Regions from separate parts of the Pseudoalteromonas sp. S408 genome, predicted to be linked through region 1. Evidence: predicted binding sites of a transcription regulator. Region 1 holds the regulator's gene; each other region holds the start of a gene.

Region 1 (10,318 bases):
ATGATCAAAACGTCGGTTAATATTATGCGTGGCTGTTTTGGTGGATGTTCATTCTGTTCGATTACAGAGCACGAAGGTCGTATTATTCAAAGTCGCTCGCAAGAATCAATTATTGAAGAAATTGAACAGATCCGAGATAAAGTGCCTGGTTTTACAGGCGTTATTTCCGACTTAGGTGGGCCAACGGCCAATATGTACAAACTACGTTGTACAAGTAAAAAAGCAGAAAGCACTTGCCGACGCTTATCATGTGTATACCCTGACATTTGTAAGCACATGGATACTGATCACACACCTACTATCGATTTATACAAAAAAGCGCGTGATGTGAAAGGGATTAAAAAAGTATTAATCGCTTCGGGTGTTCGCTATGACCTTGCTGTACGCGATCCTCGGTACGTAAAAGAATTGGTGACGCATCATGTAGGTGGTTACTTAAAAATAGCACCAGAGCACACTGAAGACGGCCCATTATCCAAAATGATGAAACCTGGCATGGGCGCTTACGACCAATTTAAAGAGTTATTTGATAAGTACTCAAAAGAAGCAGGTAAAAAGCAGTATTTAATTCCGTACTTTATTTCTGCCCACCCGGGAACCAAAGACGAAGATATGGTTAATATGGCTTTATGGCTTAAATCAAATGACTTTAAGTTAGATCAAGTGCAAAATTTTTATCCATCACCTATGGCCAATGCAACCACTATTTATCATACAGAGATGAACTCTTTACGTAATATTAAAAATAATAGTGAGATAGTGCCTGTGCCAAAAGGAGCTCGCCAGCGTAGATTACACAAAGCTATTTTGCGCTATCACGATACATCAGGTTGGCCAATGATACGTGAAGCACTTCGTAAAATGGGTAAGGCTAATTTAATTGGTAAAGGGCCAAATTGTTTAGTGCCAGAAGAAGGCCGCGATGAAAAAGCGGGTAAAGCCGTTAATAAAGGCCGCAAAAGTGGTCGCCCAGCGCTTACACGTCATACGGGATTTAGCCAATTTAAAAAGGCCAATACAAAACCTAAAGTGGGTGGAAATAGACAAAAAGCCAGGTAGTTTTTACTGAATAACTAAAAACGCGCAGCTATACACTAACTGCGCGTTTTTTTGTGACAGTTTTATAATTATATTAATAGCCAGGTAGCGGTGCCTAAAAAGGCAAAAATACCCACAATATCGGTCACTGTTGTCAGCACTACACTACCTGCAAGTGCGGGGTCTATATTCATTTTTTTAAGTAAAATAGGGATACTCGCCCCAGCCACGCCAGCTACCACTAAATTCATAAACATAGCAAAAGCAAGCACGCCGCCGAGCATAAAGTCCCATTGCCATAGTGCAATGACACCCGCTATTAATAATGACCATAAAATACCATTAAGCGCACCTATGGCCAGTTCTTTCATCATTAAAAAACGTTGGTTAGTTTGATTAATATGACCGACAGCAATACCACGAATAACAAGCGTAAGCGACTGGCTACCAGCAACACCACCCATAGAAGGTACAATGCCATTAAGCACTGCTAATATAGGTAAAATATCGAGTGTGCTTTCAAAAAAACTAGCTACAAAGGCGGCTGCAAGCGCCGTCAATAAGTTAACTCCTAACCATACTGAGCGTTTTTTAGAGCTTTTTAGGACGGGAGCAAAGGTATCTTCTTCATCATCAAGACCTGCCAAGCTCAGTAAGCTATGCTCGGCGTCTTCTCGTATAACGTCGACAATATCATCGATTGTGACACGACCTAGCAGTTGATCATTATCATCAACAACAGGGGCAGAGATCCAATTATGGCGTTCGAATAATTGTGCAACTTCACTTTCATCCATAGATATTGGAATTGACTCACACTCTTCATCCATTAAGTCGCGAACAATTTTTTCAGGTGAATTAGTCAGTAATGTACTCAGCGATAAAGCACCAATAAAGCAGTTATGTTTATCAACTACATACAGATCATCTGTGCCTTCAGGTAACTCTCCACGAAGTCGAATGTAGCGTAGTACTACATCAATGGTAACGTCTGGACGAATAGTTACCGTATCGGTGTTCATGAGCGCGCCAGCAGAACGCTCTTGATAAGACAACGCCTGTGTTGCGCGCTCTCTGTCTTGAATATCCATAGCGCTAACAACGTCTTTATAAACGGTGTCAGGCAAGCTACGTAACACTTCGCCTAAGTCATCGTGCCCCATATCTTCAGTAGCGGCAGCAATATGCTCAGGTTCCATTTGGGCTATGATGCCTAAACGTACGTCTTCTGATAACTCTTCTAGTACGTCACCTTGAACATCAGGGTCAACAAGTTGCCAAAGTAATCGACGAATTTTATGAGGAGACGACTCTAATAATAAAGCAGTATCACATGGGGCGGTTTTTGCGAGCATGCGTCTAACTTGAACAAACTGGCCACTATTAAGTGACTTAGTCACTTGTTTTAGTTGTTGTAGTGGGTAGTCTTGTTCAAAAGCTTCGGGCATTGGCGTCCTTTATTTATATTGTAACTGTTACTTAGTGGGTGGGAGAGTACGAACTATTAGCCAGTTATTTTTGATTATAGTTATTTTATTTAATTGTTAAAAATTAACGTTACTCTTGCTCGTTAAATCGTTGCGAAATAAGCTCTCCAACTGCATTTAAAGCTTGTTTTGCATCAGGTCCTTCACATACCACTTTAACTTCTTTACCTTGGCTACTTTCAAGTAGCATCAGTGCTAATACACTATCACCAGCAGCTTCTTTGTCATCTTGAAATAAAGTGATTGAAGCATCAAATTTAACAGCAAGTTGAGCCAATACTGTCGCGGCTCTGGCATGTAGCCCTAATTTATTTTGTATTAAAAAAGTGTCTTCTATGCGCATACATTACTCTATCAAAGCTGAACAGGTTATTAGTTTATATAAATTATTTTTCTTGTTCTCTGTGGCGTATTTTTACATTAGGGTGTGTAACTGCAAAGCTTTCACCAATTGTTTGCGCTAAATATACAGAGCGATGTTGTCCGCCAGTACAACCAATAGCAATCGTTAAGTAGCTACGGTTATTGCGTTCTAAATGGGGCAACCAGGTTTGCACAAAAGTTTGTATTTGCCATGTGAACTTTTGAACTATGCTGTGGCTAGCTAAATAATCTTTTACTGGCTGGTCTAAGCCATTGAGTGGTTTTAGTTCAGGCTCCCAATGTGGGTTAGGTAAAAAACGTGCATCAAATACGTAGTCTGCTTCTTTAGGAATGCCATGTTTAAAACCAAATGATTCAAATGTGACAATCAGCTGCTTGTCTTTTTTACCTAATATTTTTTCACGAATCGATTCAGCGAGTTGATGAACACTCAAGTCGCTTGTATCTATCATGTAATCGGCACGAGTAGTTAGCACATCAAGCAGTTCTTTTTCTTTTTTTATAGCTAAATCTAGCGGAAGCGAATCGATTGATAGAGGGTGCAAGCGTCTTGTTTCTGAGAAACGTTTAATTAATGTTTGATCTTCACTGTCTAAATAAAATAGTGTTGGTTTTGTAAAACCCGGTAAATATTCAATAATATGATTAAATTCATCTTGTTCTTTTGGCAAGTTTCGCACGTCGATGCTTACAGCGATTTTATCGTAGTTATCAGAAACGCTTCTTACCAAAGAAGGTAATAAATTTACAGGGATGTTATCTACGCAATAATAACCTAGATCTTCAACAACGCGTAAAGCAACCGACTTACCAGAACCAGAACGGCCACTTATGATAATCAACTCCATTAATCACCCTTTAAATTTACTACGATTGGTCAACAATAATTTGATACAGCTCGGCGTCCGATTTAGCACAGCGTAGCTGCTTGCAAAATTCTTTATTTTTTAGTTTATCAGCTATCGTCGCTAGCGTCTTTAAGTGTTGCTGGTTATCGCCATCAGGTACGATGAGTGCAACAAAAATATCAACTGGTCGATTGTCTATAGCATCAAAGTTAATCGGTGTTTCACTTACTAATACTAATGCTAAAGGTTCTTGTGCGCCGCTCATTCGACCATGTGGAATAGCTATGCCTCTTCCTATTCCTGTGCTACCTAGCTTTTCGCGAGTTAATAAAGCGCCCAAAATATCTTGTTGAGACAAATACGGTAATTTATCGTGAGCAAGCTCGCTAATAAACTCTAAAATTCTTTTTTTACTATTAAAAAGGACCGCAGCTTTGCTGCAGTCCTGGCATATAAGTGAACTTAGTTTCATCATATTAGTGTCGAGCAAGCTTCTCTTTGTGTTTAATTACTTGACGGTCAAGCTTATCAATCAATGAATCAATCGCTGCATACATATCTTGATGTTCAGTGGATGCGAATAATTCAGCGCCACTTACATGAATAGTTGCTTCTGCTTTTTGATTTAATTTTTCTATATCAAGAATGACATGAACATTATTAATATGATCAGAGTGCCTTTCTAGCTTCGCAAATTTGGTATTTATATAGTCTCTTAATGAATCAGTTAGTTCTACATGACGACCAGTTAAATTTAGTTGCATAAGCATTACCCTCTTTGTTTAGCGTCTTAGATCAGACTCTTTCGCTGATTTGACGGTGGAATAGCAAGAGATTCGCGGTATTTTGCGATTGTACGTCTTGCTACTTTAATTCCTTGCTCAGCCAATATATCCGCAATTTTGCTATCACTCAATGGTTTTGCTGAGTTTTCTGCTGCGATTAGTTTTTTGATAAGTGCTCGTATCGCTGTGGATGAACATTCTCCACCATTTTCGGTGCTTACATGGCTTGAGAAAAAGTATTTAAGCTCAAATATTCCACGCGGTGTGTGCATGTACTTTTGAGTCGTTACGCGCGAAATTGTCGATTCGTGCATTTCTACCATTTCGGCTACATCATTTAAAACCATAGGTTTCATGGCTTCTGGACCGTGTTCAAAAAAGCCTTGTTGTTGTTTTACGATACAGTTAGTTACTTTTAAAAGCGTGTCGTTTCTGCTTTCTAAACTTTTAATAAACCATTTAGCTTCTTGTAAATGTGAGCGAATAAACTGGCTATCACCGCTCGACTTAACTGTACGCGACATTGCAGCATATTGGCTGTTTACACGAATTTTTGGCATGCTGTCTGGGTTTAGTTCAACAACCCAGCGGCCTTTAATTTTCTTAACTGACACATCTGGTATTACATATTCAGACTCTTCTCGCACTATTGTGTCTGCAGGCTTTGGGTTAAGCGTATGAATAAGTGTCATTACTTCTTTAAGCTCATCTTCTTTGAGCTTCGTTTTTTTCATTAATGTACGGTAGTCGCGAGCAGCTAACAAATCTATGTGCTCGGTTAAAATCATTTTTGTTTCGTCAATAAAAGGGGTGCCTTTATCAAATTGATTTAACTGAATACACAAACATTCTTGTAAGCTTCGTGCTGCAATACCAACAGGGTCAAATAATTGAATACGCTTTAAAACTGCTTCAATTTCATCAAGTTCAACCTCAACGTCATCGTCGTTATCTTGATTAAAGCTCTCTAAAATTTCTTCACAGCTGAGGGTTAATATGCCTGAGTCGTCCACGGCTTCAACTATTGCAATAGCAATCGCTTCATCCGTAGGGCTAAATGGCGTTAGTTGTAATTGCCACATTAAGTATTCGTGAAGCGTTTCAGTCGATGCACCTTGATAAATAGACTCATCTTCAGGCATGGGGCCTGAAGACGATGCTGGGGCGGCACTCATGTACTCATCCCAGCTAACGTCCATTGCCATGTCGTCACTGACGGTATCTTTTGCTAGGGCTTCACCACTGTCTTGTTCATACTCACTGGGGACTTCATCTGCAGATGCACTTACTGTCACTTCATCATTATCTGCTTTTTGCTCATTTTTGCCTGCAAGGTCATCGGCATAGTCTTGCTCCTCAACCTCAAGTAATGGGTTGCTGTCGAGCGCTTCTTGTATTTCTTGCTGAAGATCCAATGTGCTTAATTGCAGCAAGCGAATAGCTTGTTGCAACTGAGGTGTCATTGTAAGTTGCTGGCCCATGCGCAGCTGTAGTGATTGCCTCATGTATCTCTAACAATCCTTTTAAGTTGTTATAATTAATACTAGCAGATGCATACAAATAAGGCGTAAATGTTACAGCCTAAATTGCTCGCCTAAATATACATCGCGTACAGTTTTATCGTTTAATACGTGTTCAGGGGTACCAGAAGCAATCAGTTCCCCATGAGAAACTATGTAGGCTTTTTCGCAAACATCAAGGGTTTCTCTTACATTATGGTCTGTTATTAATACACCAATACCACGCTTTTTAAGGTGTTCAATAATTTTTTTAATATCCAACACTGAAATAGGGTCAACGCCGGCAAACGGTTCGTCTAATAAAATAAACTTTGGATCTGCAGCTAAAGCACGTGCAATCTCTACTCGGCGACGCTCTCCGCCCGATAGTGCCATACCTTTACTGTCGCGAATGTGTTGAATGCTAAATTCATCCAATAGATTATTAAGTGTATCTTCTCTGGCTTGCTTAGTGAGCTCCTTTCGAGTTTCTAAAATAGCCATTAAGTTTTGATATACGGTTAACTTTCTGAATATAGACGACTCTTGCGGCAAGTAGCCAATGCCTAATCTAGCACGACTGTGCATAGGTAAAAGAGTAATATCGTTCTCGTCGATAGATATTTTACCTTTATCGCTAGGGACTAAGCCTACAATCATATAAAACGTGGTGGTTTTACCCGCACCGTTTGGACCAAGTAAACCCACTATGCTACCGGCTTTAACTTCTAAGCCTACATTTTTAACGACTTCTCGGCCTTTGTAGCTTTTGGCTAATAGCTCTGCTTTTAATGTACTCATGGCTGACCTTTATCGCTTTTTTTTGGCTCCACAGGTACTAAAATGGTGTGCACGCGGTCAGTTGAGCTTTCATCTTTTTCGGCGCTAATGAGTTGTTGCTCAATATCGTAGGTAATACTTTTTGCATTCATTTTTTGCCCAGCTTGAGAGACCTGTGCATCTCCAATTAATGTTAAAAAACGTTTAGAAACATCGTATCTAACTTCATTAGCGCTGGCGCTCATTATTGTGCCGTCGGCTTGTTTTTCTTCAAAATAAGCGGGTGTACCTGTGGCAATTAACAGTTGCTTGTTATCACCCAATTCATCGCGTTTATGCACTTCTAGGCGGTCAGCAGTAATTTTTCTGTCGCCGTGAATAATTTCAACGTTTTTTTCGAATATACCTACATTTTCTTTTAGTTGACCTTCTTGCTTATCTGCACTAATCGAAATTTGATTTGCAGCAAGTGGCGCCGTTGGTTCAGCAGCATTTGCACCGAGTGCAAGTATAAATGTTGGAATAATAAAGAGTGTTAATAGTTTATTGGTCATAATAAATAGTTCGCGTATGGTTAATTAGTTTTATCACTTCGGTTTTTAAATCGGCTTCGAGGCCTTTACCGGTGATCTTTAAATTGGGTCCTGTAACAATGACAGGTTGTTCTGATTGCATCGTTAGTAATTTTATATCTACCTGAATATTATCAGCATTTATTTTATCTATCATTGCGTTATCAGTTAAATTACTAGCAACAACGTTACCTTCTAGTATTAATTGTCTGCCTTCGTATAGTGTTGCTTCGTTAGCGTTAATTCGCCACGTTTGTTTATCGTTATAAAGAGTAAAAATGGGTTTATCAAAAAAGGTAAATCCTAATTCTTGATATAACTCCATTCGCGCTGCCGTTACTTTATGGCTAATTTTCCCATTCTCGTCATACGCTGTTTGTTTTAGCTCTATGGCAGTGTAATCGGGCTTTGCAATAATGTCTGCTTCGGTTTGCTGCGGTAAACTTACTTGTGTGAAATAAGGGTACCAAAGCCAAACCATACAGCTGATGAATAAAACGCTTAATATGATGCGCGCTGCATTCATGAACTCGTACCTTTGGTGGTCAAGGGTTTGTTGTTTTCAAGCATTAGCAGGTCGGTAAGCTCTCTCACTGCACCAAATCCACCAAGCATTTGTGTGGTGTAATGCGCTAAACGTTTTATCAGCGGATGTGCGTCGTTTACTGCAACAGCAAACCCTACTAACTCCATTACCGGCATGTCGGGGCCGTCATCGCCAATGTAGGCAATTTGCTCATCACATAAGTTAAGCTTTGTTTTTAGCTCCTCATAAGCGAGGAGTTTGTTTTCTTGACCTTGGTAAATGTGTTGTACTGTTAGGCTTGTCATACGCTGTTGTACTATTTTTGAGTGTCGTCCGGTAATAACCGCAACGTCAAAGCCGCTGTTAATTAGCGCTTTAATGCCAAAGCCATCTTTTGTATTAAACGCTTTGAGCTCTTCACCTTGGTTACCCAGATAAATACGACCATCAGAAAACACACCATCGATATCACAAATAAGCAGCTTTATTTTTTTAGCACGGGCTTTTGCGTCTTCGCTTAGAGGTTGGTAGAGCTCTTCAAATTGCATTTATAGTACTCCTGCTTTTAATAAGTCTTGCATATTTAATGCACCAATAGGGTGATTTTGCTCATCAACAATTATTAAGCCATTTATACGTTTTTGTTCCATAATATTTAACGCTTCAGCGGCCAAAATATCTTGTGTTGCAGTGGTGCAGGACTTAGTCATCACAACATCTATTTGTGTTGTATGTATATCAATTCGTTGTTCTAAAATACGGCGTAAATCACCGTCAGTAAATAGCCCTACAAGTTGCTGCTGAGAATCAACTATGGCCGTCATACCTAACCCTTTGGCTGACATTTCAATTAGCGCATCTTTTATAGTTTGAGTAACATTAATAATAGGTGTGTTTTTACCGCTATGCATGACATCTTTTAAGGTCAGCAGCAAACGTTTACCTAAACTACCGCCGGGGTGAGATAGTGCAAAGTCATCAGCTGTAAAACCGCGGGCTTCTAAAAGTGCAACCGCCATGGCATCACCCATTGCAAGTGTTGCTGTTGTGCTTGCGGTTGGAGCTAAGCCTAACGAACAGGCTTCTTTTTGTACTTTTATGCAAATATGTACGTTTGCAAGCGTGGCCATCGTTGAGCTGGCGTTGCCTGTCATGGCTATCATTTTGGCGCCAAGGCGTTTTAAAACAGGAATTATATTGAGTACTTCGCTTGTTTCACCAGAGTTAGAAATGAGCATAACCACATCATTTTTAGTGATCATCCCCAGATCGCCATGACTGGCCTCACCCGGATGTACAAAAAAAGCAGGACTGCCAGTACTTGCTAATGTTGCTGCTATTTTATTACCAATATGACCTGATTTTCCCATACCTATAACGATAGTTCGGCCTTGGCAATCATATATTAATTGACATGCTTGATGAAAATTTTCATCCACATATTGTGTAATATCACTCAAAGCTTGGCGCTCTATATCTAATACACGTAAGCCTTGTTCAATAAAATTTAGCGTTGCCATTACTTACCCTACTTGACTAAAAATATACCCTTGGTAGCCCAAAAACGCGATTAATAATAAGCCGCCTTCTACTCTATTGATGCGTTGAGCACCCCTAAAGTTCAATGACATGATAATAAGCGCAACAGTGGCACCAATCATTATTAGTATGTCGCGGTTAGCAACCGACGGGTCAATAACTGAAGGGTTAATAATGCCTGCAAAAGGCAATACTGCAAGAATATTAAAAATATTAGAGCCAACAATATTACCCAGCGCTAAATCATCTTCATTTTTAAGTACGCCCGCAATCGAGGCAGCAAGCTCAGGCAGGCTAGTTCCTATTGCAATAATTGTTAAGCCAATCACTAAATCGCTTAAGCCAAAGTATTTAGCAATATCCACCGCTGAATCAATTAAAAAATGTGCGCTAATAGGGAGTAAAACCATACCAATAACCAACCAAAGTATGGCCTTGTTAGTTGGTACGTCGTTTGGTACTTCGTCACATGCTTCTGATACAAATGGGTCTGTTTGATTTTTAGCACGCAGCGAGACAATAATTAGCCCGCCAATAAATACAACAAAACCAATTAATAACGCAACGCCCTCGGTGAACGAAAAGTAGTTATCTGAAAATATATACCAGGTAGCCAGCGATATAATAAGCACTAACGGGATTTCACGTTTTAATGTGCTTGAAGAAACGCTAAGAGGCCTAAATAAAGCGGTAATACCTAACACCAGCAAAATATTTGTGATATTTGAGCCAATTGCGTTACCTACCGCGGTGTCGGTTTTTTCTGCTAATGCGGCAGAGGCCGACACCATCATTTCAGGTGCTGATGAGCCCATGGCTACAACGGTTAAACCAACAATTAAGGTTGGTACACCAAAGTT
Region 2 (10,318 bases), on a different contig from region 1:
ATTTTAAGGATGATCATTATGCTTCACACTCCACTGGCTCACTATTTACCTAATGTTAGTAAACTTGTATTTGGATGTATGGGGTTGGGAGGCGGTTGGAATAAAGACCCAATTACCAGCGCACATCTTAAACAAACCCACGAATGCATTGATAACGCGATTGAAGGCGGCATTAATTTTTTTGATCATGCAGATATATACACTTTTGGTAAAGCAGAACAGGTATTTGGTCAGGCACTGAGTGAGCGACCAGAACTTAGAGAGCACATGTATATTCAGTCAAAATGCGGAATAAAATTTGCTGACGACCAGGGCCCTAAGCGCTATGACTTTTCAGCAGATTGGATTGAGCAGTCGGTAGAAAACTCACTTAAGCGATTAAATACGCAATACCTTGATGTACTAATGCTTCATCGTCCAGACCCTTTAATGGAAGTTGATGAAGTTGCACGTGTATTTAGCTGTTTAAAAGAAAGTGGCAAAGTAAAACATTTTGCCGTATCAAACATGCAGCAACACCAAATCAACTTTTTACAGCATGCCCTTGATATGCCGATTGTTGCCAATCAAATAGAGGCCAGTTTGCAAAAACATCAATTTATAGACGAAGGTCTGTATGTTGGTAACAGCGACGGTAAAGACATTAACTTTACGCCCGGTAGCATTGAATACTGCCGCAGCTTTGATATTCAAATACAAAGTTGGGGTAGCTTGTGCCAAGGTTTATATACCGGTGGCGATTTATCAAAGGCGTCGCAAGCCGATATCAACACAAGTATTTTAGTAAATAAACTTGCTGCAATTTATGGTACCTCTGCTGAGGCAATTGTACTTGCGTGGCTGCTGCGCCACCCTGCATCGATTCAACCCATTATTGGCACGACTAACGCTAAGCGTATAAACGCATCGTGTGAGGCTATTAATGTTCATTTAAGCCGAGAGCATTGGTATGCCCTATATGAAAGCGCTAAAGGCTGTGAAGTGCCATAAAGAGGGTTTTTAATGAACGTAATTATTATTTTAGTGTGTTTATTTATAGCATTGGCAATACTGATCCCATTACTTGAAAAGTACCAAAGCAAAATGGGGCTTGAGGGGGCGGCAAAATACAGTAAATATATTTGGCCATTAGTGATGGGCTCTTTAGTTATTCAACTTATTTATGTATTAATGAATTAGGTGTGTAAAGCTATTAATATAAAATTAAGATGCAAAGCCTTTAATGTAGAACGGCTCTATGTGAGCTAACCAACTTATTTTTAAAATAAAAACACTAAAAAAGCCCTTGCAGGCTAAACCTGCAAGGGCTTTTTAATAAATTAATAACGCGGTTACTTAAGTGCTAGTTGTAATTCGCGATTACGCTCTAATTGAGCAATAAAGTTTTCGGCAATAGGTTTAAATTTAGCAAGCTCAGAGCGGGGGAGTGGCTCAGACTTTGGTAATTTAACCGTTTTAGGATTACGGTGAACACCGTTAACCAAAAACTCATAATGTAAATGCGCGCCAGTCACTCGACCTGTAGCACCTACAGTACCAATTTTGTCTCCTTGTTTTACTTTTTGACCTGTTCTAACAAGCTTTTTGTTAAGGTGTAAATACTTGGTGACATACTGTGTACCGTGGCTAATAAATACGTAGTTACCATTGTACTTACTGTAACCTGCCTTAACCACTTTACCATTACCCGATGCAACAACGGGTGTGCCAGTACGTGCAGCGTAATCAATACCGCGGTGTGCTTTTACTTGCCCTGTAACTGGGTGTAAGCGACGTGGGTTAAAACTCGAGCTAATATATTTAAAATTAACGGGGGCACGTAAAAATGCTTTTTTCATACTACGGCCTTCGGGGGTATAAAAATTGCCATCGGTGTGTCGAATTGCTGTAAAGCGTTGCCCTTGGTTAATGAACTCAGCCGCTATAATTTTACCGGTACCAATAAATTCGCCTTCAACATAGTGAGATTCATAAATTAAACCAAATTGATCGTTTTTACGAATGTCGTTAGCAAAGTCTACATCCCAACCAAAAATATCAGCAAAGTTCATGATTTGGCGCTCGCTTAAACCCGCTGCAATTGCAGAAGTCCAAAAGCTGCTAGAAATTTCACCGCCAGCTGTTTTGGTCAGCGTTTCTATTTCTTTGCTATCTATAGATGTATTGTAGTTACCTTCGTCATCTAGAGTTACATACAACGTATCTGTTTTAGAAATAACGTAACGCAATTGCGCAAGCGTTCCATCTTTACCGGTTGCAAAGCTCAGTACTTCGCCTGGGTGAATTTTAGTTAGCTTGCGAGTTTCTGCGTTAGTGTTAATTAGCTTATGTAGCGTTTGCGCTGAAAAGCCCGCGCGTTTAAATATAATTGCTAAGTTGTCGCCCGTTTTTACTTGGTGGTCGACTAAATCGTATTCTGGAAGTTTTTCGGCTGTTTGCTCTGAATTTAACTCGGTTAATTTTTCGTTGTCATCAACTTTAACTTGAAGCTCGTAGCGCTTGCCAATCTCTAATGCATTTGCATTGTTGTCTTTAGACGCGGTTGCTTTCTCAGATGGAAGAAACGTCAAGGCGGCAATAGCAGAAACCAAACATAAGATAAGCAATTTGTGTTTTTTGGGGAGGGTATTAACCACGTGAACCATAACGTGCCTTTTTCTGCTGTCAAGATAATAAATACATAATATTGCAGGATATACCTAATATTGTGCGAATACCAGTGCTTTGTAGATTTTAAATCGCGCTGAATTACGCTAAAATCGGGCTTTATATGCCTTTTTAGCGCTTAATTTATCTCAGACTATGCGCATTTTATTTAGTTGCATTAATCACTTAAAAAGTTGTTTTAATTAGGTAGAAATTTGTTATGTTAGTTGCACATATAAGTTTGATTTAGCCCTTGTTAAACTAAGGTTATACAAAACAACTAGTAGCCCTCTTTGTTGGCAGAATTTTGGAGTAATAGACTGTGGATTTACAAACCGCTCTTGCAGAGATAAAACGCGGTGCAGAAGAAATATTAATTGAAGACGAGTTAGTTGAAAAACTAAAGTCGGGCAAAAAGTTAAAAATCAAAGCGGGTTTCGATCCAACAGCGCCAGATTTACACTTAGGGCATACAGTACTAATTAATAAAATGAAAACTTTCCAAGACTTAGGTCACGAAGTTATTTTCTTAATTGGTGATTTTACGGGCATGATAGGTGATCCAACCGGTAAAAACGTGACACGTAAACCGCTTACCCGTGAAGATGTTCTTGCCAATGCTGAAACGTATAAAGAGCAGGTTTTCAAAATTCTTGATCCTGCAAAAACAACCGTTGCTTTTAATTCAACGTGGATGGAAAAGTTAGGCGCAGCAGGCATGATTAAACTAGCTGCTAACCAAACGGTTGCGCGTATGCTTGAGCGTGATGACTTTAAAAAGCGATACAATGGCGGACAGCCAATTGCAATACACGAATTTTTATACCCGCTAGTACAAGGTTGGGATTCGGTTGCTTTAGAGTCAGATGTAGAGCTTGGTGGTACTGATCAGCGCTTTAATCTACTTATGGGGCGTGAGCTTCAAAAAGTTGAAGGCCAAAAGCCACAAACTGTTTTAATGATGCCATTACTTGAAGGTACTGATGGCGTTCAAAAAATGTCTAAATCTTTAGGTAACTATATTGGTATTACTGATGCACCTAATGACATGTTTGGTAAAGTGATGTCGATTAGTGATGTATTAATGTGGCGTTACTACGATTTACTAAGTGGTCTTTCGATTGAGCAAATAGCAGCGCAAAAAGAACGTGTTGAGCAGGGTACTAACCCGCGTGATATCAAAATTGAACTTGCTAAAGAGCTTATTGCACGTTTTCATAGTGAAGAAGATGCACAAGCTGCACACAACGATTTTATTCAACGTTTTCAGAAAAAAGCGCTGCCAGATGAAATTCCTGAGCTGACAATAACCATAGCAGAAGACACTATTTTAATAGCAAACTTATTAAAAGAAGCTAATTTAGTTGCCAGTACATCAGAAGCGATGCGCATGATAAAACAAGGCGCTGTTAAACTTAACGGTGAAGAAAAAATCACCGATACCAAACTAGAAATAGCAAAAGGCACAACCGATATTTACCAAGTAGGTAAACGTAAGTTTGCAAACATTACCGTAGCTTAAGTATACGGGGAATAAAAAAACCAGCTGAGGCTGGTTTTTTTATATTCAATTTTTTACTAAGTAAAGCTTAAATGCTTTTTAGAATTTCAATACACACAATAACGAGTACCCAAAAGGCACGCGCCTGATTAAGCCGATTTAATACGGCTGGCACATCGTCAGCGTTAGGTAGCCTATCAGTACCAACACGCATTTTGTTATACCGCTTGTTAAAATACATAGCCGGCCCACCCAGTTGCACGCCAAGTGATGCTGAACATGCACTGAGTAACCACCCTGTATTTGTTTGATAGAAGTGTTGGCCGTAGTGTTTTATGTAGTGAATACTTTGTTTTGTGGCCTTACTCGCAGCAATTGTTAGGGACAATAAACGTACCGGAATATACTCAATAACGAATAAAATAAGCTTTAATGGTTTTAAAAATGCGCTGTTTGGTGAAACATCATGGCGCCATGCTTGCTGCATTAAGGTAAGTAGTCGGTACCCAAGAGCTGCAATGGGGCCTAAAAGTAAAAAAATAAATATAACTACAAAGTAATAACGGGCAGTGCGAAGTATTAAGCTCTCTATAAGTGCTTTAATAATGCCGGCTGTAGAAAGCTTGCTTACTTCACGTGCGAGTATCGGTTTTAATAGTTCGCGCGCTGCTGACTTTTGGTTTTGCTTGGTCAACTTTGCAATGCGACGTGCTTTTTTGGTGAGGCTTTGGCTTTCAAGGCAAAGGTATAAAATAAGCCCTGCCAGTAACTCGGGGTAAAATGCAAATTCAAGCAGTAAAGTAATAATTATTAAAATAACACTAAGCACTAGCACGCAGGCAAGGATGGCCGCTAAATAGTGGTAGCTGTTAGTATTTTTTTTATTGTAAATACGTTTGCCTATGGCGCGAAACACGGCCACTAAAACGGTATTAGGGTGGTACCAACTAACGAGTGGTAAAAAGCGCTCAGCAAGGAGCGCTATTATGAATACAATAAAGTCCAAATGGCTTTGAACAATATTGCTAAGCATTTACAGTGTTACAGCCGTTAGCTTTTCAAGCAGAGCAACAACCATTTTAGATGAGTTAATTGATGCTGTTTCTAGGTACTCTTCAAATGATTGTGGCGATTCTTTACCTGCAATATCAGACATTGAACGAATAACAACAAAAGGTGTTTCAAGCGTATGACAGGTTTGCGCAATAGATGCACCTTCCATTTCTACTGCAAGCATTGAAGGGAAGTCGCTGCGCGCTTTATCAATATGAACAGGGTCACACATAAAAGTATCGCCAGTACAAATAAGGCCAACCAAGGTTTTAACTTCGCTAATTTGTGCAATAGTTTGTTGTGCTGCTTCAACCAATTTAGGGTGCGCAACAAAACCTGCTGGCATTTGCGGTACTTGGCCAATTTCGTAGCCAAAAGCGGTTACGTCTACATCGTGGTGACGAACTTCTGACGATATGACGACATCGCCAACACTTAATGATGGATCAAAACCGCCAGCAGAGCCGGTGTTAATAACGCAATCAGGTTTAAAGTTATCAATAAGTAATGTAGTTGCAATGCTTGATGCTACTTTACCAATACCTGATTGAACAAGAGTAACTGTACAACCCGCTAATTTACCAGTGTAAAATGTAAAACCTGCTTTAGTTAAAATAGCTGGGTTTTGCATTGCTTCACGCAATATTTTAACTTCTGGCTCCATTGCGCCAATAATACCAACATTCATAGTGTTTGATTCCTGAGTTTGAATAGCATGATTATACGTGAAGTTAACAATAAAAAACAAAAAAGCGAGACATTTAAAATGCTCGCTTTAATGCAAGTTTAGTCACCTGATAATTATATTTCGGCTAATGCTGTTGAATGGGCTTTAGCTTGTGAAGGTGATAAAACGGCAGGTTTGTGAACTCGGTTGCGCAATGGGCGCTGTGCTGTCGGTGCAGGTTTGCCTAACTTAAACATAATGGCATCGCGTACTTCTGATGGACGATAGCCTGCTTTTACCTTCATGCGAATGTGTGGAATACCTGCAGCTTCTAAGGCGCCATTCACAAACCAGTCGCGCTGTGCTTTGTGGCCATCTTTGTTGGCGTTATTTACTAAATCAACGGCGGCAACTATGGTCATCTTTTCTTTGTCGATTAACACAAAATCAAGCTGCTTATTTTTGGCTTTGGCAATAGCAGCGCGTTTTGATTTAGGTGATAAACCTTCTTTACAGTCGATGACATCAATAAGCTTAACTCGGCTCACAATTTTGTATTGATCGCCAATAGCACGCTCTAATAGATTTAAAAAGGCGCTTTCTACTTGCGTAAATACGCTTTGTTTACGTTTGAAAGGATAAGGATTACCGCCGTCGTCACTAAATTTTGACGCGGCAATTGATGCACCTACCACTAATACTAAAATCGACAATAAAGCGAATTCCATACGGTAACTCCATAACAACAAATTGACACTGTTTTGTTAAAGCAATTACTGTGCCTAAGTTGTATATGAATTACCGAATGGCGATTTAAGATAACGCAGGTGTTTTATGCTTTATACCCGCCGTTAATACCTTTTACAGCAACAGCTACGGCATCGTGTGCATGAAGCGATTCGTAATGGTTTATTTGTAGCCAGTAATCTGCGTAACTGTCTGCTTCTAATATAGCTTTAATTTTACGTGCTGCATCTTCGCAAAACATTAAATTTTGACCATTTAAACGGGCAAATTCTTGTTCATCTTCACGCTTTACTGCCGCTTGTACGGGGGTTTTTAGCTCGTCTTCAAGGGTGTTTATTAAGTTAACTACATCAAACTCCTGGATGTTGCTATCGAGTTTAACTTTTACGTTAGCAATTGAGCGTTGCGAGTGAGGTGTTGCCACAATGCCTTGTGTCGTGCCAAGCCAATCAAGTACGTCTTTTTGGTTGAGTGTGTCTTGGTTAAACTTTTCGCTGAATGCGTTTTGTATTAGCTGGCGTGCAAGTGCTGCCGAACAAGGGCAAGTAGATGAGTAGGTAACATCAACAGTTAGCTCGTAACTAATAATATTGTTTTCAATTGTACTTGTCAGTGTGATTGGATAGCTTTTCCAGCCAGCTTTCCCACTTAATAGAGACTTGCGGCGAAGTGGAAGCTCAAATTTAAACTCAATTTGCGCCTTATTACTCAAGCCTTCATGGCTTGATATAAAGGTATTAAGCGCTTGGCCAATTGTTTTAGGATTTACTTGTTGCTCTGTTGAGAGTAAATCAAGCGCTAAAAATAAGCGCGACATATGAATGCCTTTGGCGTCTTCTTTATGTAAGTTTACAAATGCGCGCGCTTTAGCATTAACGGTAACAGGGCTTAAATCACGCGATTCAAAAATAAATGGCAGTTCAATTTCACCCATGCCAACCCAGTCTAATTTACCTGTTTGTAATGCGGGAGCGGTGTCGGCTATATCGGGCATATTGGTTTGCATGCTATGTTACTCGTTATTGGCAATGATAAGGCGCATTATTTTACACGAAATAATCAGTGGCTGAAACGAGGACTTTATTGCCAGTCAAAATCGCGTATGAATTTTTACTGTTTTTGTCGCACAACACGAAAATAGCGAATAGAAAAATGCTAAAATCTGTAAAATAGCATTGCCTTACTTATATTTAAGCAAACAGCAAAGAGATAAAACTACGTATGACCGATTATTCTTTGAGCCCTTGGGTTCGGGTGCTTTCAAGTTCTATAGCGCGATTTGGCGAGTTAAAAACGGCTGCCATTTGTTACGCTTTATTTTTAGCTGCGTCTCTTATTTTATCGAGTATGTTTTATTACGTAGCGATAGGTGAATTGTTTCTTGTAGATATTTTGGCTGTGGTATTTTTTTCAGCTGTAGTGTCACCTCTAATTATTAGCGTACTTATAAACTCAATTCGTCAGTTAGACGCTTCATACGCCTACTTAGATAGCGCAACCAAACAAGAAAAGCTATTAAACCAAACACTTAAAGATAATATTAATCGGCTTAATATTGAAATAGATGAACGTAAAATGGCCTTTCATGCCAAACATCGCGCCATTGAAGAGCTTCGTAGAGAAATTGCAGAGCGCAAAAAAACACAGCAAGAGCTAGCTCAGCAAAGCATGTTACAGCGCTCAATTGTTGATTCATCCCCCGATTTATTTTATTACCGCGACAACAATGGGGTATTTGCTGGCTGCAATAAAATGTTTGAAGAAGTAATGGGGAAATCAAGCCGTGAGCTCATTGGTAAAACGGTAGAACAAATATTTCCAAATGACTTTTTATCTGAAGTACTACGCACAGACAAAGAGGTAGAGCAAACTCACAAAGCAATCACCATCGATGTGGGTTATGAAGTTGATGGTGCAACACGCTGGTTTGAATTGCGAAAACTTCCTTTTATAAACGATGAAGGTGACTACATTGGTTTGCTTGGCTTTGGGCGTGATATTACTAGCCGTAAAGAAGCCGCTGAGGCTCTTGAAACCGCATATAAAGATAAAGGTAAGTTTATTGCTACATTAAGCCATGAGTTGCGTACACCGCTTAATGGTATTGTGGGTTTAACACGCATGTTGCTTGATACCGACCTTAATAAGCAGCAGCGCAGTTGGTGTAATACGGTTTTTTCAAGCGCAGAGACGCTCGGGAATATTTTTAACGACATTATAGATTTAGATAAAATAGACAGAGAACAGCTCGATATTGCTGCAAATTCTATCAATGTATCTGATTTTATAAACGATGTTGTGAATTTTGCAGGTTTAATTACAGAGCAAAAAGGGCTGGAGTTTGATATTGAGCGAAATGGTAAGTTAGATATATATGCGCTGCTTGATCCCACTCGTTTACGCCAAGTGGTTTGGAACCTGATAAATAACGCGGTGAAGTTTACCCAGCATGGCAAAGTAACACTTGAATGTAGCCGTGAAAATCGCCCTGAAGGTCCGTGGTTAGTTATTAAAATATCAGATACAGGGCAAGGTATTCCTCAAGAGCAGCTTTCTCGTATTTTTGATATGTACTACAAAGCACCTGACTTACAAGGCACAAATGCCATTGGTTCAGGCATTGGTCTTGCGGTAACCAAAGCGCTAGTGACCGCAATGAAAGGCAGTATTACAGTAAATAGTACAGAGGGTGAGGGCAGTTGTTTTACAGTACAAATACCGCTTAGTTTATGTATTGCCCCCACAGAGCAGAGCTATGTTGGACGAGAGCTTTACATTTTACTTGTTGAAGATGTACCGCTTAATGCAGAAATAGCCACCAATTTATTAGAACAACGCGGTCACGAAGTGTTATGGGCTGAAACAGGCGAAGATGCTCTTTCGTTTGTAGATACCGAAGACGACCTAGATTTAGTATTACTTGATATGCAGCTACCCGATATAAATGGGGACGAAGTTGCAAGGCAAATTCGTGCCGATAGTCATTTTGATAACCTGCCTATTGTTGCACTAACCGCTAATGTAAGAAGTGCAGAAGAAGAGCTTGAAGGCATTTCTATTCAAGGCGCTCTAGCTAAGCCTATCAATACAGTAAAGCTTGATAAAATGCTTGCTGACTTGTTTGATATTAAGCAAGCTCAATGCACCGAGCCACAGCTAAAAGTAACCGACGAGGCACTTAAAAATATTGATGCACATTTGCTAGATGTTGAAACAATAGAAGACTTTGTGAACTCAATGGGGTTAGTTGTTTTTCGACGCAGCAGTCAGCTATTCGAAAAGCTAAATCCGCAGTATCAACAAGAACTGCTTACATCATTAAATACAGGTGATAGGGAAGAGTATAAATCGGTTGCGCATAAGCTTAAAGGTGCTGCTGGTTCTGTTGGTTTAAACGATGTTCAACTGCATGCAAAAGTGATGGAGTACGGCGCAATAGAAAAGTCAGATGAGGTGCTTGAGGAGTGGCTGCTCGTGTTGGCAAATAAAATAAATGAAGGACAACATGCCCTTCATTTATTTCTACAGCAATTAGAATGAACGCTGATTAGCTGTCGATTTTACCAATAAAGCGGTAGCCTTCACCATGAATGGTGCTGATAAGCTCTGATGTAGAGTTATCGCTTTCAAAATGCTTACGGATACGGCGGATAGTTACATCAACAGTACGGTCGTTTGCACGAAGTTCACGCCCAGTCATATGT
Region 3 (10,318 bases), on a different contig from region 1:
GGTATGTCAATCAAAGTATCGCGCAAAGAAAAAATCATTCAACTAAGAGATGGTGGTGATGGTCAATATTTTAAGCTGATTTCATATCCGGTAGAGCACCTATTCACTAAGGAGGACATACAGACAATAATTGATGCACACAAGCGATTTATAGATAGACGAAAAGCCAAAATGCCATGGAAAGAGCGAGGTTACCTTCTAGGTGGTAGCTATCGTGAGTTGAGCACATTCCATGACTTGTTCGAATTTTATAAGGAATTAGCTTCAAAAAAACGTGCTGGTGCGATTAGCCGTATTCAAACACGATATTTTTCTGGTCAATGGGGAGAGAAAATAATGGCCAACTACAGCATTGCAACATTCAGAACTGATTACTTAGACAGGTCCGTTTCATCTCGCTGTAAATCCGATCGGAATGAAATTATTAAAATGGTAAGAGCCGCTGTTAACAAAGCTAAAGCTAGTGAAAGTATCAAAATCAATGTTCAAGAATTAATCATGAGGGGGGAGCGCTCTAGAGCTGATAAAACAGATAAAACGATACCTAAGATGTCGACGTTAACTCAATTTATAATTGAAGCTTATAAGAGCAATTACAACTCATTGGGACTAAAACTAATTATTCAGTTTATGGCATCAACTCGTGAGAGGAATACTAACGAACGGCAGTGGACTCGCGTCAACTTAGATGACCAGTCTATTGAAGTGCCCGCCCCTGAAAGTAAAACTGGGTTTAGACGACACCCTATCCCTGAGCGACTAGTTGATATACTGAGTACAGAAAAAAGTAAACAACAAAGGGATGTGAACGTAACTAAGGATTGTAATGGTGAGCCCTTGTTCATGTTTGAAAGTCCATACAACCGCGGTAAGGTTGATACAACTCTAAACAAACAATTTAGCGATGTGAAAGCTAGCCTATTAGCTAAAAAGGAGCGATTAGGATCAACTAAAGCAGATTTAAAAAGCATAAGTAGTTTCACTCAGCACAGGATCAGAGATTTAGTAGAGCAAGCACTACTTGATGTTTCAGCCTCAGAAGGGCAAAAAGAAAAATGTTTGGGCCGTTTACCTCGAGAGCAAGCAGAATCGTATGGAAATCACAGTATTGAAAAGCTCAGCGAATTGAAAGACCGCATGGTAGAGAAAGCGGAACTGGAATTCCCAGAGCTAAAAGCATTATTTCAACGTCTAATAGACAAAGAAATTGAGCAATGATAACTTATAGGGGTGTAAAAAAAGGTGTAAAAAAATTTCTGAATATACTTTAACTATCTGATAGTGATTATGTTAAAGGTTAAAAGTGGTGGCCCCTCCCAGACTCGAACTGGGGACCTAACGATTATGAGTCGTGTGCTCTAACCAACTGAGCTAAGGGGCCAACTTTATATAACTGCAAGGCAGTTAATTTTTGAAGCGTTTAGCCACAGAGCGACTAAAGCGGGTTGCAGTATAAAAACTTTTTTAGGGCTTGTCACTACCAAAAACCTTTATTTTAACAATCAGTAAGCTAACTGCTTAAATTGTAATCTTTTAAAGGGGCTGAGTGGCTAAATTTGGGGAAATTTTGAGTGGGTGCGGTAAAAACTATTAAAAATAATATTTATTAATTGAATGCGCTGAGCGATATTTACTTACAACTAGCATAAATATAACTCAGCAACGCATTATTTTTTAGCAATAATATAAATTGCATGTATTAACCCTGGGAAGTAACCCAACAGCGTTAATAAAATATTAATCCAAAAATGCATACCTAAGCCCACTTGTAAAAAAACACCCAGTGGTGGCAGCAAAACAGACAGTATTATACGAATGATATCCATTATTTAGCTCCTTCAAACAATTAAAAACAAAAAGCCCAGCAATGCTGGGCTTTGAGTATAACGTTATTCAGCTACGATAGATAAGTTATCTACCACATCACGAACGTCTTCAGCATTTTTAGCAATTTCGATTGCCAACTGCTTCTCCGCTGATGATTCAACCGAACCGTTTAATGTAACAACACCATTATCGGTATCTACATCAATATCGGTTCCACCTACTTCTGAATCAAATAGGAAACGTGTTGTAATAACGGTGGTGATTTTAGCGTCCGTTAGGTCGTTATCATCATCCATCATTTTAGAATCTGTATGTTTAGCGCTCATGTTTTTAACAACGGTTAGGCTGTTTTCAACGTCCATGACGCCATCTAGACTAAGTACAAGTTCTTCTGCTAGCTCTTTTTCTACTTCGCTATCAACTTTACCTGTAAGTACTACCTTGCCATTTGTTACATCAGTGTTTATGTCAAAGTTGTTTAGGTCTGTGTTCATAAGAAGCACAGTTTCTGCCTTGCCATCAATCCAAGCATCTTTACTTTCGTTTTCCCAGCTGTTTGCATGTGCACCCATTGCTGTTGTACCAAGAACTAACGCGGCGATAATAGATTTGTTAAATGTTTTCATAATCTTTCTCCTTTTGATTAAAGACACTTTAACTAATGCGAACATCAAGCCAACTTTATTTAACATTAAAAATCAATCACTTAATGATAAATTTGTATTGTTACAGCTTTGGCGTATTCCCCCTATTTACAGGGAAGTGAGTAAAACTTTCTCAAAGTGTGAAAATTACTAGATTATTGCTATTTTGGTTAATGTATCGTTAATATAACAACTAACAATTCAGCACTATAAAACTAAATCATTGATTATAAATAAAATTAATTGTGGTATACGGTTTGCTATCTAGTTAGCTAATAGCAAATACAATAAGGAATTACTCATGTCAGTTAAAGTTGAAGACCGCCCAATAGAGCAAGTACGCGAACAGGTGATTGATCAGTTAATTTATAACTATAGCCATGGCGTTATATCGGTTGAGGCATTTGAAAGACGATTAGATCAAGCAATGGACGCCAAAGACAATTTAGTGCTGCTAACGTTAGTAGAAGACCTAACACTTAATACCGACAAGCAATACAAAGCTGAAAAACAATCGCAGTTTACGCCAAATTACAGTGCACAACAGCATAGTGATGACGATATTACACTTCGTAGTATTTTGGGCTCAAACGAGAGAAGCGGACAATGGGTAGTGCCTAAAAATATTTACCTAAATAATTATATGGGCTCTGTGGTACTCGATTTCACCGACGCTATATTTACACATCAAAACGTGACAATTCATGTTAATTGTATTTTTGGTAGCGACGAAATTTATGTACCCGAGCATGTTAATGTAGTGTCTAAAATGTTTTGTATTTTAAGCACCTTAGAAAACAAATCAGTCACATTAAATAAGCGCCAAGGCCCTACCATTCATATTGAAGGCAAAGCAATATTAGGGTCGGTTGAAGTAAAGGTAAAGCGTACCATAAAAGAAAAGTTTATTAGCTTTGCAAACGATTTGAAGGCACAGCTAGGGGTAAGTAACAAATAAGTACAACCGTATTTGCTTTAATATGGCTGCTTTTTAGCAGCCATATTATAATTGCAGGCTTATAAATCATTATTTCGCTCAGCAGGAACATCGGACAAATACTCTACAAACTCAACCTCAAAACCCGAAGGGTCTCTGAAGTAGATGTTTTTTCTAAATGGATTTTTAGTACCGTGCTTATATGCTGCAAAACCCGCTTTATTTAAACGTGATACCGTATTATCTAAATTAGCCGTTACGTAAGCAAAGTGAGCAAAACCAACTTGATGTCCTGAAAGCGCTCTGTTTTCACCCTCACCATGATCGCTCATTGCTATATATTGCGTGTCGTCACCAAAGTGGATCCAACGCCTTGGTTTTCCATACCAATCACCCCGTCCTTCGCTTCGTATTACCCAATGCGGGAAAATAGCTTGGTAAAAACGAATCATGGTATCGATGTTTTTAACAACTAAGTTTACGTGTTCTAAATACATACTGTGTCCTTGTGAGTTAATTTAAACGCATCATAAAACCTCAAGCTAACTTTAGGTAAAGTGCTTTTTTATAGTTTTTATATGTAATAGAGCAGATACACGATGATTTAAATTAAATGTGCAACACTTTCAATGCTGTACAAAAAACACTCACAAGTATTTAGGGTTTATTGTTTACTTTATGTCAAAAGTCGCTAAAATACGCCGGCTGAAATATACAAACGTTCTTTTACAACCCAAAGGTAACTCCATGCATCCAATGTTAAACATTGCGGTTCGCGCTGCGCGTAACGCAGGCAAAATTTTACTTCGCGCTAGCGAAGACTTATCAAAAGTTGAAGTGCAACAAAAAGGCGCTAACGACTTAGTAACTAATATTGATAAAGAAGCCGAAGCCGTAATCCGTGACACTATTTTACAGTCTTACCCTACTCACTCTGTTGTGGGCGAAGAACTAGGTGAACACAAAGGCAAGGATGATGATTACCAATGGATTGTAGATCCTATCGATGGAACAACAAACTTCATCAAAGGTATCCCACATTACGCAATCTCTATTGCACTTAAAGTTAAAGGTCGTTTAGACCAAGCCGTTATTTATGATCCAATCCGTGGTGAGCTTTTCACTGCATCTAAAGGTCAAGGCGCACAACTTAACAGCAAACGTTTACGCGTAAGCAAAACAACCGTTCTTGCTGGTACAGTTTTAGCAACGGGCTTCCCTTTTAAGCATAAACAACATACAGACGCATACACTGAAGCGTTTAAAGCATTATTTGTTCATACTGCTGATATTCGTCGTGCAGGTTGTTCTGCATTAGACATGGCGTATGTTGCAGCTGGCCGTGTTGATGGCTTTTTTGAAATTGGCTTAAAACCTTGGCACTCTGCTGCAGGCGAGCTAATGGTTAAAGAAGCGGGTGGTATGGTTGTCGATTTTGCTGGTGGTAATAACTATAACCACAGTGGCAATATCATTTGTGGCGCACCAAAACTGACTCAAGCTATTATTCGCGAAATTCGCCCAGTGTTAACTGAGTCGTTACTTCGCTAATAAATTGCTTTTACCAATATAATTGGTACAACTAAAAAAGGAGCCTAGGCTCCTTTTTTGTTTTTAAAAGTAAGGGTTTACCAATTTAATTTCAATAGTTTCCCCTTTTGTATAAGGAAGGGAGTTTAAATCTGTTGCAAAGTATTCATAAAATAGCGCATCAAACTCGCCATTTTTCTGCATTATTTTTATTCCCTGCTCAACCGCTTTCGCTAATTCGGGCTTATCCTTAGAAACAAAATAATACAGCGCTGTTGGGTAGCTAATATATAAATTAGGCACAACACGTAAATTTTTATGCTGTGGCTCTAAAAGCTCAGAATTTACTTCAATAAATGAGCGCGGAAAATAATCTATGCGGCCTTGGCTAGTAAGCACAAACATGGCTTTTAGGTTTGATAATGGCCTCACGTTTAAACCGTTATTAACCAATATGCGCATATCAGGCCAGTCGTGCCCCTGTACCGAACTAAGCTTTGATAATTGCTCAAGCGTTTTTATGTCTTTAAATTTATCTAAATTGTCTTTATTTGTAACTAGCGCTCTTTTACCTATATAACCTTTAAACAATGGAATTTTGATGGCGGTTGCCAATGACTCTCGTTCAGGGCTACTCATGCTCCAATATAAATCAAGCGAGCCGTCATCAAGTGACATTAAGTTACGCTGCTGATGCGGGTGTACATCAACAAGCTCTATTTCGGCAGGGTATTGGGCTCTTATCAATGCCTTGGTTAGCATATCATAGAGGTAATCATCACGAGCAAAATGCGCATGTTGATCTTTCGGAATTTTTACAGTATTGACTTCGCTTGCTACAGCACTTCCAATCAACAAGCTAACTACGCATACGATACACTTTAATGGCAACATCATGATCACCTATTAGTAAATTACCTTTTTACTAGTTGCTAATCGCACTACTGCAGGCCCTGGGCGCCTTCGCTTGCATGTAAAAAGATAGCTATGACGAAATCGTTTGGCTTCTTTTTTTGCATCCGTTGCTAATGCTGCAACCTGATGGCTATTTTTACACTGCTGTAAATCGGGTTCAACTAATCCTATTGATAAGGTAAGTAACGGTACAAACTGCTTTTCACCTTCTCGGTTTGTAGCCCAATAACCTTTACTGGCTATATGGTCGGGCGTAAAAAAGGTACGAGAACGATGTTCAAACTGTTCAATAATACGGTTACAAATACTTACCGCATCATTTTGATCAAAAACAACCATAAAATCGTCACCACCAATATGCCCTACAAAGTTAGCACTATTTACACAGGCTTGCACTGTTACATCAGCCAATAATTTAATGACACTGTCGCCACTAGCGTAGCCATAAAGATCGTTAAACTGTTTAAAGTGATTCAGATCAATATAAGCTAGGTGAAATTTATTTTTATTGCGTAACCTTTGCTCTATAGCCTCGTTAATAGCGACATTACCTGGCAGCATTGTTAGCGGATTAGCGTGCTGTGCGTGGCGAATTTTTTCTTCTGTTATGTGTTTTAAAATATCTCTTAGTGGCGCGAGCCCTAAATAATTGCTATCTCTAGTAATAACAATATGGCGCCTAATATCGAAGTCTTGCTCAGTTATTTGCTTACTCACCGTATCTAGCTTTTGGTCTTCATCAACAATTAGGGGTTGTTTATCCATTAACTCTATAACAGGGCGCTTATCATAAAGGGCATGACCGTAGGGTGCTGCAAACACCTCGGTAAGTTGGTCTTTATGTAGTAAGCCAACAGGCCGCCCCTGTTGATTGATTACTGGTATGCTAATAATTGTTTTATCTTGCTCAAAAAGTAAATGCGCGTTTTTGCAACGGGTATCACTTGCAATAGCTTTTTGTGGCTGGCTTAGCGCACCAATTGCCATTGATTGGTCAAACTGATCACATAATTTAAATGTAAGGGCTTGTATTTGCGCAGAGCTAAAATCACGGCTTGGTTTCAAGTTAGGTCGTTCAAATAAAAAACCTTGTACGTTATTAATGCCTAAACTTTCAACCAATGCTAGCTCTTCAGAGCGTTCAATGCCCTCTGCAATCACTAAGGTGTTTGTTGCTTTAGCTAAAACAATAATTGATTTTAAAAACTCTTTTTTTACCTCACTTTGATCGCAATGATCGATAAAATAGCGGTCTATTTTTACATAGTCGGGACGCAGTGCCGACCACTGTTTCAAGCCAGAGTAGCCAGCCCCTAAATCATCAATCGCAATGGTAAAGCCCAGTTCTCGGTAATGCGCAATGGTTTTAATTAATAAGTCGTCGTTATCTACTTTGTCTTGCTCTGTCACTTCTATAACAACACGATTAGTCGCTAAACCAAAATGCTCGGTTAGGTGTCGTGTTTCGCCTTTTGGGTGGCAAGGATCGAGTAACGTTTTTGGGCTTACATTTAAAAAAAGCTTACCTTGCAGATTTAGCTTAACAAAGTTTTCTATTGCTTTTGAGCGGCACAGCAGCTCTAACTCAGAAATAAGGCCTTCTTGATGCGCAGCTTTAAATAACGAGTTGGGCATTCCTAATGGGCTACTTTGAGGACCGCGACTAAGTGCCTCATAACCAAGAATGAGCTGACCAGATATATCTAAAATAGGCTGAAATAACGTGGTTACTTCTCCGCTATATAAAATAGCCTCTAAGGCTTGTCGTTGAAGGGTCACTACTGGGCTCAATTATCATTTTGATTAGAGCAATAAAATAGCAACTGTGTATGACATATTTATTTCAAATTCTTATATTTCAGGCAACAAAAAACCGCTCATTGAGCGGTTTTTTTAATGCATTTAAGATTATGGCATTGCCATTGGATCTTGATCTGCACCTTCTTTTTCTATTACTTCTGGTATTAAATCTTCTTTACTCACCCCCATTGCAAGCGCAACTGAGCTTGCAACATATACAGATGAATACGTACCAATAAATACACCAAACAATAATGCAGTAGCAAAACCATGAATAGTTTGTCCGCCCCATACAAACAATGCAATCAATACCAAAATAGTGGTGATTGATGTAACAAGAGTACGGTTAAGTGTTTGCGTGAGTGAAATATCGATAATTTCAACGGTATCGTCGATGCGTACTTTACGGAAGTTTTCACGAATACGGTCAGATACAACAATAGTATCATTAAGTGAGTAACCTATTACCGCCAATATTGCCGCTAATATAGTTAAATCGAACTCTAAACCCAAAATTGAAAACAAACCTAACGTAATAATTACATCGTGTAATAGCGCGCCTACAGCACCAACAGCAAATCGCCATTCAAAGCGAAATGCAACGTAGATTAAGATACAAATAAGCGCAGTTAACATGGCTAGGCCACCCTGCTCTTTTAAGTCTTCACCGACACTTGGGCCAACAAACTCAATACGGCGCATTACTACGCTGTCGTCCGCTTTTTTTAGTGCATCAATTACTTGGTTACCAATCACTTCTGCTTTTACGTCGCTACCACGTGGAGCTAAACGCACTAATATATCTTGGCTTGAACCAAATAATTGCACTGACGCATCAGCAAACCCATTCTCAGCTAATACATTACGCACTTTTTTAAGGTCTGCCGGCTGAGAAAACCCCACTTCTACCGCGGTGCCGCCAGTAAAATCAAGACCAAAATTCAAGCCCTTCGTGAACATTGAAACTATCGACGCTACAATTAATAGCGTAGAAAAGCCCATTGCTACTTTTCGAAGAGACATGAAACGAAGGGTTCTACTACCCAAACTTAAAATTTGCATGTCTGCTCCTTAAATAGAAAGTTTATCAATGCGTTTACCACCAATAAATAAGTTGATCACCGCTCGGGTACCAACAATGGCTGTAAACATTGAAGTTAAAATACCAATAGCCAATGTAACCGCAAAGCCTGCAATTGGGCCTGTGCCCACAGCAAACAATATAATTGCCGCAATTAGCGTAGTGATATTAGCATCAAATATAGTGCTAAATGCGCTATCGTAACCAAAATGAACGGCTTGTTGCGGGCTACGACCATCGGCTAGCTCTTCACGAATACGTTCAAAAATAAGTACGTTAGCGTCAACCGCCATACCGACTGTAAGTACAATACCTGCAATACCCGGTAGGGTTAACGTAGCACCCGGAATAAGTGACATTATTCCAACAATAAGCACTAAGTTAGCAGCAAGCGCTAAGTTAGCTACTAAACCAAAGCCGTTGTAGTAGATAAGCATAAAGGCAAGTACAAACGCAAAACCAAGTGCAACCGCAGTCATACCCGCTTCAATGTTTTCTTGGCCTAGGCTTGGGCCTACTGTGCGCTCTTCAACAATCTGAATTGGCGCAACAAGCGCACCGGCACGAAGCAGTAAACTTAAGTTATGTGCTTCTGCTGGGTTATCGATACCTGTAATACGAAAAGAGCGATCTAAACGAGCTTGAATCGTTGCCACGTTAATAACCTCTTCGACCTTAATAGGCGGAAGTGCTTTTCCGTTTTCGTCTTTTTTACCTGATGGTTTGTATTCAATAAATACCGTTGCCATACGCTTGCCAATAGCACGCTTAGTAAAGGCATTCATTTTTGAACCCCCTTTACTGTCGAGTGAAATGCTTACCTGTGGACGTTGGTATTCATCTGCGCCAGATTGCGCGCCAGTGATGTGGCTACCTTCAAGAATAATGCGTTTTTTAAGTACTACAGGGTAACCGTCGCGGCTCATGATCATTTCAGTACCCGCTGGGATACGGCCTTGAGCTGCTGCGCTTGGGTCAGCGTTTTCGTCTACTTCACGAAATTCAAGTGTCGCCGTAGCGCCTAAAATTTCTTTAGCACGAGCGGTATCTTGCACACCAGGTAATTGCACAATAATACGTTCAGCACCTTGGCGTTGTACGTTGGGCTCTGCAACACCAATTTGATTAATACGGTTACGAATAATTGTTTCGTTTTGCTTGATGGCGTAATCACGAATCTCTTTTAGCTTTTGCTCACTCATGGTGGCAAAAAATGCATTATCGTTACTGCTGTCATCAATGTATACGTTAAGTGGATAACGAGATTCTAGAAAGCGCTCTGCGGCGTCTTTATCTTCTTCGTTACGCATTTCAACACGCATGCGGTCAGAGCCGGCTACACGACGAACGCTGCGATAGCGAAGTTTTTCTTCACGCAGATCGCTACGGAAATCTTGTTCCATTTGCTCAAGCTGGTTATCAACCGCTGTTGCCATGTCGATTTCCATAGTGAAATGTACACCACCACTTAAATCTAGACCTAGCTTCATTGGGTTTCCACCAAGGGATTTTAACCAAAGAGGTTGAGCAGGCGCCATATTAATGGCTGAAATGTAATCGTCACTTAGCGAGTCACGCAATAAG

The links. The regulator sigma-54, encoded in region 1, starts transcription at its own class of promoters, with help from an activator protein. The targets are predictions, from matches to a motif close to GTTGGCACGNNNNTNGNNT.
Region 2: CWB62_RS05395 (DUF2726 domain-containing protein) is a predicted target of sigma-54. The motif match lies at 6,635-6,653, and genes of this name have one in related genera.
Region 3: CWB62_RS04290 (BON domain-containing protein) is a predicted target of sigma-54. The motif match lies at 2,489-2,507, and genes of this name have one in related genera.

What each region holds. Positions count from the first base shown of each region.
Region 1 is NZ_PNDY01000022.1:102,570-112,887, reverse strand. It holds gene CWB62_RS15790 (YgiQ family radical SAM protein) at 1-1,059, shown strand, start outside; gene mgtE (magnesium transporter) at 1,128-2,486, opposite strand; gene CWB62_RS15780 (HPr family phosphocarrier protein) at 2,596-2,868, opposite strand; gene rapZ (RNase adapter RapZ) at 2,912-3,757, opposite strand; gene ptsN (PTS IIA-like nitrogen regulatory protein PtsN) at 3,777-4,229, opposite strand; gene hpf (ribosome hibernation promoting factor) at 4,234-4,521, opposite strand; gene CWB62_RS15760 (RNA polymerase factor sigma-54) at 4,548-6,047, opposite strand; gene lptB (LPS export ABC transporter ATP-binding protein) at 6,117-6,842, opposite strand; gene lptA (lipopolysaccharide transport periplasmic protein LptA) at 6,839-7,375, opposite strand; gene lptC (LPS export ABC transporter periplasmic protein LptC) at 7,365-7,919, opposite strand; gene kdsC (3-deoxy-manno-octulosonate-8-phosphatase KdsC) at 7,916-8,467, opposite strand; gene CWB62_RS15735 (KpsF/GutQ family sugar-phosphate isomerase) at 8,468-9,439, opposite strand; gene CWB62_RS15730 (calcium/sodium antiporter) at 9,443-10,318, opposite strand, start outside.
Region 2 is NZ_PNDY01000004.1:315,420-325,737, forward strand. It holds gene CWB62_RS05370 (aldo/keto reductase) at 19-990, shown strand; gene CWB62_RS18625 (hypothetical protein) at 1,003-1,179, shown strand; gene CWB62_RS05375 (peptidoglycan DD-metalloendopeptidase family protein) at 1,332-2,645, opposite strand; gene tyrS (tyrosine--tRNA ligase) at 2,969-4,168, shown strand; gene CWB62_RS05385 (cobalamin biosynthesis protein CobD/CbiB) at 4,236-5,180, opposite strand; gene mtnN (5'-methylthioadenosine/S-adenosylhomocysteine nucleosidase) at 5,181-5,888, opposite strand; gene CWB62_RS05395 (DUF2726 domain-containing protein) at 6,002-6,595, opposite strand; gene folE2 (GTP cyclohydrolase FolE2) at 6,700-7,620, opposite strand; gene arcB (aerobic respiration two-component sensor histidine kinase ArcB) at 7,836-10,154, shown strand; gene arcA (two-component system response regulator ArcA) at 10,162-10,318, opposite strand, start outside.
Region 3 is NZ_PNDY01000004.1:75,586-85,903, reverse strand. It holds gene CWB62_RS04305 (hypothetical protein) at 1-1,218, shown strand, start outside; tRNA gene CWB62_RS04300 (tRNA-Ile) at 1,305-1,381, opposite strand; gene CWB62_RS04295 (YqaE/Pmp3 family membrane protein) at 1,668-1,826, opposite strand; gene CWB62_RS04290 (BON domain-containing protein) at 1,890-2,453, opposite strand; gene CWB62_RS04285 (LiaF domain-containing protein) at 2,773-3,429, shown strand; gene CWB62_RS04280 (VOC family protein) at 3,489-3,905, opposite strand; gene suhB (inositol-1-monophosphatase) at 4,156-4,959, shown strand; gene CWB62_RS04270 (substrate-binding periplasmic protein) at 5,023-5,832, opposite strand; gene CWB62_RS04265 (bifunctional diguanylate cyclase/phosphodiesterase) at 5,845-7,632, opposite strand; gene secF (protein translocase subunit SecF) at 7,762-8,715, opposite strand; gene secD (protein translocase subunit SecD) at 8,725-10,318, opposite strand, start outside.